Regions from separate parts of the Bacillus sp. JZ34 genome, predicted to be linked through region 1. Evidence: predicted binding sites of a transcription regulator. Region 1 holds the regulator's gene; each other region holds the start of a gene.

Region 1 (3,110 bases):
GCTTTCGTCTGCTCTGCGCCCGTTTCGTCGTCGAAGCTCTGGCCAGATTCCGGTCGACGAACTCCTGCAGCTTGGCGATTTCGTCCTGCTGCTTTTCATAAAGCTTTGTTTCCTTTTCCAGCTGTTCGGCTTTTAATTGGAGATAAGAGCTGTAGTTCCCGGTATATTTTTTGCTTTGGGACCGGCTGATCTCGTAAACTTGGGTAACCACTTTGTCAAGAAAGTACCTGTCATGGGAAACGATTAAAATCGCTCCGCTGTAATTTTGCAAATATTGTTCAAGCCATGTCAGGGTATCGATATCCAAGTGGTTTGTCGGTTCGTCCAAAATGAGGAGGTCGGGTTTTGTCAAAAGCATTTTTCCGAGGGCAAGCCTTGTTTTTTGACCTCCGCTTAAGTCCTGGACGCGGACGGAGTCGTCAAACCCCGCAAAGCCGAGCCCGTGCATGACGGATCTGACCTCTGCCTCATATTGGTAGCCGCCTTTGTCCTTGAACTCCTGCTGAAGCCTGTCATACGTCTTCATCAATGATTCAAGCATGTCCGGTCCGGCCTGCGCCATCTTTTCCTCGATCGCGCGCATTTCTTTTTCCATTTTTTTTAGAAAATCAAATACCGACAGCAATTCCTCTTTGAGCGTCAGCTTGGAATCGAGGCCGGAATGCTGGTCAAGGTAGCCCATCGTCAAATCTTTCGGCTTGATGATGTCCCCCTTTTCATATGAAAGTTTTCCTGCGATAATCTTTAGAAGAGTCGATTTTCCGGCGCCGTTGCGTCCGACGATCGCAATCCGGTCCCGAGATCTGACTTCGAGTTTTATATTCGTTAAAATCGTATCGGCTCCAAACGATTTTGAAAGTTGGTTCACTTGTAAAATCATCATGATCTTTCACCTCTTGTCTGCTATTTTAAGTGTAGCCTATCACTGCGCAGTCAGCAAACAATTAAGTGAAGTCTGGAAGATTTTAGCCAAAGAAAAAGACAGAATGAAAAAAATAGTGTATGATCGTTATAAGGAGAGTTCAGAACATGAATGAGTTTACACATTTTAATGAACAAGGCAGAGCCAAGATGGTTGATATAAGCGAAAAGGAAGCTTCAGTACGCACAGCTGCGGCTGTTTCAAGCGTGTCTATGAATCGAACAGTACATGAAAAAATCAAAAACCGGGAAATCGGAAAAGGCGATGTATTGTCGGTGGCGCAAGTGGCCGGAATCATGGCCGCAAAACAGACATCCGCCATCATCCCGATGTGCCATCCGATCGCTCTGAAAGGAGTCGACATCGCCTTTCGCTGGGAGGAGAAAGAACAGAAGAGCATCCTGCATATTCAATCTAAAGTGAAGACCAAAGGGAGCACAGGTGTGGAAATGGAAGCGTTAACTTCGGCCTCCGTATGTGCGCTGACCGTATATGACATGTGCAAAGCGGCGGATAAGGGAATGGTGATAGGACCGACCTTTCTTCTCGAAAAGACAGGCGGGAAAAACGGTGACTATAAAAGGGAAAAAGCTGATGTAGACATGGAGGATTAGTTTATGAACATGGATCATTCAAAAATTCCGCAAGCGACAGCGAAACGGTTGCCATTATATTATCGTTTTTTAAAAAACCTTCATGCATCCGGAAAACAGCGTGTATCTTCCGCTGAGCTGAGCGATGCCGTCAAAGTCGATTCTGCGACCATCCGCAGGGACTTCTCGTACTTCGGCGCGCTCGGAAAAAAAGGATACGGCTACAATGTCAATTATTTGCTGTCCTTTTTCAGAAAGACGCTTGATCAGGATGAAATGACGAACGTAACGCTCATTGGCGTGGGGAATTTGGGGACAGCCTTTCTCCATTACAATTTTATCAAAAATAATAATACAAAAATCGCCATGGCGTTTGACATCAATGAGGAAAAAATCGGAACCGAGGTCGGCGGTGTTCCCGTCTATGATCTGAATAGACTTGAAGAGCATATGACGGATGATATCCCCGTCGCCATTTTGACGGTACCGGCTCAAGCCGCACAGTCGATTACAGACAGGCTGGTGGAGCTTGGCATTAAAGGCATTCTTAATTTCACGCCGGCCCGCTTGAATGTGCCGGAACACATTCGCATTCATCATATAGATTTGGCGGTTGAACTTCAGTCGCTGGTGTATTTCATGAAACATTATTCAATGCAGGAAAAGTAAAACGGAAAACGAAAAATAAAGGAAAGGGGGCAGGCTTTATGCCAATCGGTCCTGGAAGCTTTATTTTAATTGTCGTGGTGGCGCTTTTGATATTCGGCCCGAAAAAACTTCCCGAGCTGGGAAGAGCAGCGGGAAACACGCTGAGGGAGTTTAAGAATGCGACAAAAGGTTTGGCTGACGACGATTCCGATAAAAAGAAAGAAGATCAGTAGGATAGGATGACATTTATGAAGGAAAGAGAAATGTCGCTGATAGAACATATCACAGAACTACGCAGACGGCTTGTGATCACTTTTTTCTTTTTTGTTTTATTTGTTGTGGCAGGCTTTTTATTGGCAAAGCCGCTGATTATCTATCTGCAGCAGACGGATGAAGCGAAGCTGCTGACGCTCAACGCGTTCAAGCTGACCGATCCTTTATTTGTGTACGTGCAGTTCGCTTTCATCATCGGCGCCGTCTTGACTTCGCCGCTTGTTTTATACCAGCTGTGGGCTTTCATTAGCCCGGGGCTGTATGAAAAAGAACGAAAAGTGACGCTCAGCTATATTCCGATATCGATTATTCTTTTTTTAGGCGGCATTGCCTTTTCTTACTTTATTTTATTTCCGTTTGTCGTGGACTTTATGACGAGAGTCTCAGATGATCTGAATGTCAACCAGGTCATCGGAATACACGAATATTTTCAGTTTCTGCTTCAGTTGACGCTTCCTTTTGGCTTATTGTTTCAGATGCCTGTGGTCATCATGTTTATCACAAGGCTCGGCCTCGTGACGCCGATGTTTTTGGCGAAAATCAGAAAATACGCATATTTTGTGTTGTTCGTCATCGCGGCGCTCATTACACCGCCTGAGCTTTTGTCGCATTTAATGGTCTCAGTGCCATTGCTCATTCTTTATGAAATCAGTATCGTGATTTCAAGAATATCC
Region 2 (3,110 bases), 1.5 Mb from region 1:
TAATGCTAAGAGATTTCATTTTCTATAAGTTTAACAGCAGGCAGGGGGAAATATATGAACATTTTGCTGGCTTATTATCGATACTCTCCACATACAAACGGCCCGTCTACCTATATTGATATCCTTAGAAAAAGCTTGGAAGGAGAAGGGCATTCTGTCGATTTAATGTCGCACGATACCCGATGGCTCAACATTCAGGTCGCCGATCAGCAGCCGGCCGATAAACACCGGTTAAAACATGAGCTCATTCACCGCCTTCAAACAGCTTATACCGAAAAATATCCCCTGTGGATATATTGGCGTGAAATGGAGCGCTACAGTTTGGAACAAGCTGTTAAACAGTTTGATCTTAAGAAGTATGATTTGATCCACTGCCACGATTTTATGACGGCAAGAGCACTGGCCCGTTCCAAACCTCAGCACACGCCTTTAATCGTGTCCCTCCATAACTTTAAATATCATGAAGCAAAGATTACCGGGGAATTTGACGAGAAAAGCGGCCAGGAACAGCAATACATGAAAATCGAAGAATGTTTGGGCGCAATGTCTGGAGACGTTGTGGCCGTTCCGTGCGAATGGCTGAAACACGAGCTGATTCAAATTGGTGTGACGCCTTCGAACATCCGAGTCATCCCGTATGGAATTGTAAAAACACCCTTTATCGAAAAGAAAAATAATCTCCCTAAAAGCCTCCCGCATCAAGGAAAAAAGATCATTCTCTGTCCGGCGCGGCTCGTTCCGGTGAAAGGACACCGCTATTTGATCGAAGCGCTTTATAAACTGCGGTGCGAAAGGGATGATTTTCACTGCCTTCTCGCAGGCGAGGGTCCGGAGCTCGAAACTCTGCAAAGCCTGTCCGAAAAGCTCGGTATCGCGTCGGCGGTCTCTTTTCTCGGAAAGCGAAAAGATATACCTGACTTAATGAATATTAGTGATGTCATTGTTTTGCCGTCGCTTCACGATACATTTCCGCTCGTCATCCTGGAAGGGCAGTTCTCCGCAAAACCTGTGCTGGCGGCAAACGTAGGCGGGGTAAAAGAAATCATTGATGACGGTGCGAACGGATTGCTTGTTCCCCCGGCAGACAGCGAAGCGCTTACTGAAAAGCTGCGCCTGCTGCTCGACGATGACAAAACCCGGCAAAAATTGGGGCGCCAAGCGTATCAAAAAGCTATGAAACATTGGGATATCAGCTTTCACATGAGGTCGATCGAAAACCTGTATCAAACATTCGAGACACAAAAAAGAGCAGTGCGGTCCTGCAAAAATCATCGAAAAGAGCAGGGGCTGGACCTGGAAATCCTCGAACAAATCGGTGAAAAGAAAACGTCAGAAGCGGAGTACACGATTGCCGGGGAAATCCCGGAACATCTCAAAAGCCAACTTAAAAAAGAGGACCATTACATTCATGTTTATGATTTGTCAGGCGTTTTACTGCAGACAAAAGCGGTCGATTCGAAAGGGTGCTATGAATTTCACCAGCTCCCCCGAGGCAGCTATGTCTTGAAAAGCACTATCGAAGCATTCGGCAATCAGTTCGTATCCCTCGACTGATGATAAATACTTCTGCGCAAGCCGGCTGTTTAGCCGGTTTTTTATATAACAGTTTTCGTTTTATTTGACTTTATTATAATACAGATTCAAATAAGAAAATTGCTTCAAACAACATCCTATATTAGGAAAAACGCGATGTTCAAAGAACTTTCTTAAATTTGTTAACTATTTCACAAAATATGTGATTTTTATCACATTCAAAACTGTTATATTAAACATAAGATATAAATGCAACAACTGTTATATCATTTCAACTTGAAAAGAGGGGGATTTAAATGGAACAATGGAAAGGTTTCACCACAAACGTTTGGCAAAAAGAAGTCAATGTCCGCGATTTTATTCTCTCGAACTTTGAGCCATATCAAGGTGACGAATCGTTTCTCGAACCTCCGACGGAAGCTACATCGGCATTATGGGATCATGTAATGGACTTGACAAAAAAAGAGCGTGAAAACGGAGGCGTCCTCGATATGGATACAGAGATCGTCTCAACGATTACCTCGCACGGTCCCGGCTATTTGGACAAAGACTTGGAAAAAGTCGTCGGCGTTCAAACCGATGAGCCGTTTAAACGGTCGCTTCAGCCTTTCGGCGGCATTCGCATGGCGAAACAAGCATGTGAATCCTATGGTTTTGAATTGAATGAAGAAGTGGAAAGAATCTTTACCGATTACCGCAAAACCCATAACCAAGGCGTGTTTGACGCGTATACGGACGAAATGAAACTCGCCCGAAAGGTCGGAATCATTACCGGACTGCCTGATGCTTACGGGCGCGGGCGCATCATCGGCGATTACCGGAGAGTGGCGCTTTACGGCGTGGACTTCCTGATCGATGAAAAGAAAAAAGATGCGGCCGGCACCTCTCGCGTGATGTCTGAAGAAAACATCCGCCTTCGTGAAGAATTGTCAGAACAAATCCGGGCATTGAATGAACTTAAAGCACTTGCAGCAAGTTATGGCTTTGACATTTCCGAGCCTGCGGCGAATGCAAGAGAAGCATTTCAATGGCTGTATTTTGCCTATTTGGCTGCCATTAAAGAGCAAAATGGAGCAGCAATGAGCCTTGGCCGCGTGTCCACGTTCCTTGATATATACATCGAAAGAGATTTGAAAACGGGCGCATTAACAGAACAGGAGGCCCAAGAGCTTGTCGACCATTTTGTCATGAAGCTGCGCTTGGTCAAATTTGCACGCACACCTGACTACAATGAGCTGTTCAGCGGCGATCCGACGTGGGTGACAGAATCAATCGGCGGAATAGCGCACGACGGACGCGCACTCGTCACGAAAAACTCGTTCCGTTTCCTGCATACGCTTGACAATTTAGGTCCGGCGCCGGAACCAAATTTAACCGTCCTTTGGTCTGTCAGGCTGCCGCAAAAGTTTAAAAACTACTGTGCCAAAATGTCGATTAAAACGAGCTCGATTCAATACGAAAATGACGATATCATGCGTCCTGAATACGGGGATGACTACGGCATCGCCTGCTGTGTATCGGCAATGGCAATCGGCAAACAAATGCAGTTCTTCGGAGCACGCGCCAACTTGGCGAAA
Region 3 (3,110 bases), 910 kb from region 1:
CGCCGAAATCAAAACCTTCAAGAAAGAAAAAACCGATGAACAGCACAGCGACTAATATAAACCAAAGTTCATTAAGAGATACCATGGTAAACCTCCTGATCAAACGGGTCTGTCGATACGGAATCATCATGATGGTGGTCATGGTGTGCAGCCCCTTTTTTAATCTCCCGCACAAACAAGTAGACAAGAACGAGCGCCAGTACAAGATAAATCGCTGTAAACGCGATGACGGAAAACAGCAGCATTCCCGCTGATACGTTCGGCGACACGGACTGCGCCGTTGTCAAAATACCGAACACCGTCCACGGCTGGCGTCCGATTTCAGTCATGATCCACCCCGCCGTATTTGCAATGAATGGAAAGGCGATTAAAGCCACCATCGTCCGCAAAAACCATTTGCTTGTTTCAAGTCTTTTACGGAAGCTGAGATAGAGGCCAGTCAAAGCGGCAACGATCATTAAAAGTCCTGAACCGGCCATGATTCTGAAGCTCCAGAACGTCGTTTTCACCGGCGGAATATAATTTCCTTCTCCGTATTTTTCTTCATATTGCTTTTGCAGCGTCTTCATTCCGGGCACATCGCCGCTGAATTGTTTATAAGCCAAATAGCTGAGCGCATACGGGATGCTGAGCTCTGATTTGTTTTCCTGCTTGTCCGCGTCAATGTTCGCAAGCACCGTCCAAGCTGCAGGATCACCGCTGTCATCCCAAAGCGCTTCGCTGGCAGCCATTTTCATCGGCTGGCTCTTCATCAGATGCTGGGCCTGCTCATGTCCGCTGAACGCTACGCCGATGCCGGAAACAAGCGCCACAATCATCGCGATTTGAAAGGATTTTTTAAAAAAGAGCAATTCCTGTTTTTTCAGCATTTTATACGCGCTGACACCGGCAATGAAAAACGCTCCAGTGGCAAGCGCACCGAAAATGACGTGCGGAAATTCAACCCATAGCTGCGGGTTTTTAATAATCGCAAAGAAATCGGTCATTTCCGCGCGGCCGTTTTTGATCGCGAATCCGACAGGCTCCTGCATAAACGAGTTGGCCGCTAAAATCCAAAACGCCGACATGATCGTTCCAAGCGAAACAAGCCAGATGGACAGCAAATGAATCTTCTTCGGAAGCCGGTCCCAGCCAAATATCCACAAACCGATAAACGTCGATTCCATAAAGAAAGCAAGCAGCGCCTCCACCGCGAGCGGAGCGCCGAATACATCACCGACAAAGCGGGAGTACTCCGACCAGTTCATTCCGAACTGAAATTCCTGTAGAATCCCGGTGACCACACCGACTGCAAAATTAATTAAAAATAAGTGCCCCCAAAATTTAGCCATCGTTCTGTAAATGTCTTTTTTCTTTACGACGTATAGAGTTTCCATTAAAGCAACCATAAAGACAAGCCCGATTGACATCGGCACAAAAATAAAGTGAAAGATCGTTGTTGAAGCAAATTGAAATCTTGCCAAAATGAGTTCGTCCACTGTTCCAGTCTCCTCCTCTTTGTTCTAGCCGGACCGTTGCCGAATGGCATCACCCTTGCTCAAAGTTTCACATGAATCTTATGAATATGATCACAGACAAAAGGGTGACCTTGGCCCGCATTGATGTTCCGATATTATCCGGATGGTTATTTATACCTGTACTTTACCGCGAATCCCTTCTTAAATAAAGTACATATTCCCTAATTTATGGATGTCATTGTGACAATTATCCGAAGAAATTATAGATATTTTGTGACGCGGTGGTTAACAAGAACTAAATCAGCATGAGAAAAATGCCCCTCATTCCCGCGGAGCATTTCGTCATTCAACGATTGCGATTCTCTGCGCAAAGCCTTGCGGATCAAAAGAATACCGTTATATGCAATCAAACAAATTCGGCGCTTTCCTTCAGTTTGAAAACGCCTGACGGAAAGTCCTGCTATTTTGTCCAATCTGTGAAATCTTCCCTCAGCCTTTTGCGCACGTCCTTCATCTATGCTTTCATACAGCACCAGCTGATTGCACTGCGCATTTAACCTGCTTGCTGCCGTATCCCTCCCTGTCGAGCTATCTTTGAAACATCGCTCCCTCAGGCTTTTACGAATGGATGGAATATTTATTACTTAAAAATAAACAATAACGATACCTTGTTTATTCTATGAAAATCGAACCATACATTTGTTCAAACAAAGTACACAAAATTTGTGAAATGTTTCACAATATCCTGCTATACTTAGTTTGTATTTATGATAGATACTTCTTAAGTAAACACTTGATGGTGGTGGAAAACATGGAATCAAAATCACTTGTTCTAGTCGAAGAGCTTGCCTTAAAAAAGCAAAGCATCTTTATGCAAAGCCCGCTTCGTTATCTTTTACGAGCTATGCTGGCCAGTATGTTTATCGGGTTCGGAGTCATTGTAGCGTTTAAAACGGGGAATCTATTTTATGTTGAACATTCTCCGTTCACATATCCAATTGCAGCAATCACATTCGGGGGCGCCATCATTCTGATCGTCTATGGCGGAGGAGATTTATTTACGGGAAATACATTTTATTATACATTGGCTGCGCTTCGTAAAAAAATGCATTGGCCCGCTGTTATCAAGCTGTGGATGTTCAGCTATGCAGGAAATTTAATGGGCGCCGTGTTTTTCGCAGGCCTCATCTTTGCGACCGGTTTATTTAAGGATCCTTCTTCCACCGGCTTTATACTTAGCGTGGCGGAACATAAAATGAATACGCCGGTGACCGAATTGTTCTTCAAAGCGATTTTGTGTAACTGGCTAGTCTGCCTTGCGTTCTTTGTTCCGATGGCGCAAAAAGGAGACGGAGCGAAAATGTTCTCTATGATGCTGTTTGTTTTTACTTTCTTTATTTCCGGTTATGAACACAGCATCGCGAACATGGCCACTTTTGCCGTCTCTCTGGTCACCGAGCATCCGGATACGATTTCGATTGCAGGCGCAATCCATAACTTGATTCCGGTAACCCTCGGGAACCTGATCGGAGGCGCGTTTATGATGGGCTTCATGTACCACTATGCAAACAAGCCGGGCGGTGAAGAAATCATCAAATAAAAAGATTGTCCATTTTTAAAGGATTCTAAATATGCAGGTTCCCTTCATAAAAT

The links. Region 1 encodes Rex, which represses fermentation and respiration genes when NADH is low (regulators of the CRP and FNR family bind a similar motif). Its sites were predicted from a motif close to TTGTGAAATATTTCACAA; they were not measured.
Region 2: pflB (formate C-acetyltransferase) is a predicted target of Rex. The motif match lies at 1,713-1,730, and genes of this name have one in related genera.
Region 3: M1D90_RS01145 (cytochrome ubiquinol oxidase subunit I) is a predicted target of Rex. The motif match lies at 1,534-1,551, and genes of this name have one in related genera.

Annotation. Positions count from the first base shown of each region.
Region 1 is NZ_CP096403.1:3,725,460-3,728,569, reverse strand. Features, by position in the region: gene M1D90_RS18970 (ABC-F family ATP-binding cassette domain-containing protein) at 1-883, opposite strand, end outside; gene moaC (cyclic pyranopterin monophosphate synthase MoaC) at 1,030-1,536, shown strand; gene M1D90_RS18960 (redox-sensing transcriptional repressor Rex) at 1,540-2,184, shown strand; gene M1D90_RS18955 (twin-arginine translocase TatA/TatE family subunit) at 2,223-2,396, shown strand; gene tatC (twin-arginine translocase subunit TatC) at 2,403-3,110, shown strand, end outside.
Region 2 is NZ_CP096403.1:2,261,660-2,264,769, forward strand. Features, by position in the region: gene M1D90_RS11345 (glycosyltransferase family 4 protein) at 55-1,554, shown strand; gene pflB (formate C-acetyltransferase) at 1,830-3,110, shown strand, end outside.
Region 3 is NZ_CP096403.1:241,072-244,181, reverse strand. Features, by position in the region: gene cydB (cytochrome d ubiquinol oxidase subunit II) at 1-85, opposite strand, end outside; gene M1D90_RS01145 (cytochrome ubiquinol oxidase subunit I) at 72-1,478, opposite strand; gene M1D90_RS01140 (formate/nitrite transporter family protein) at 2,269-3,057, shown strand.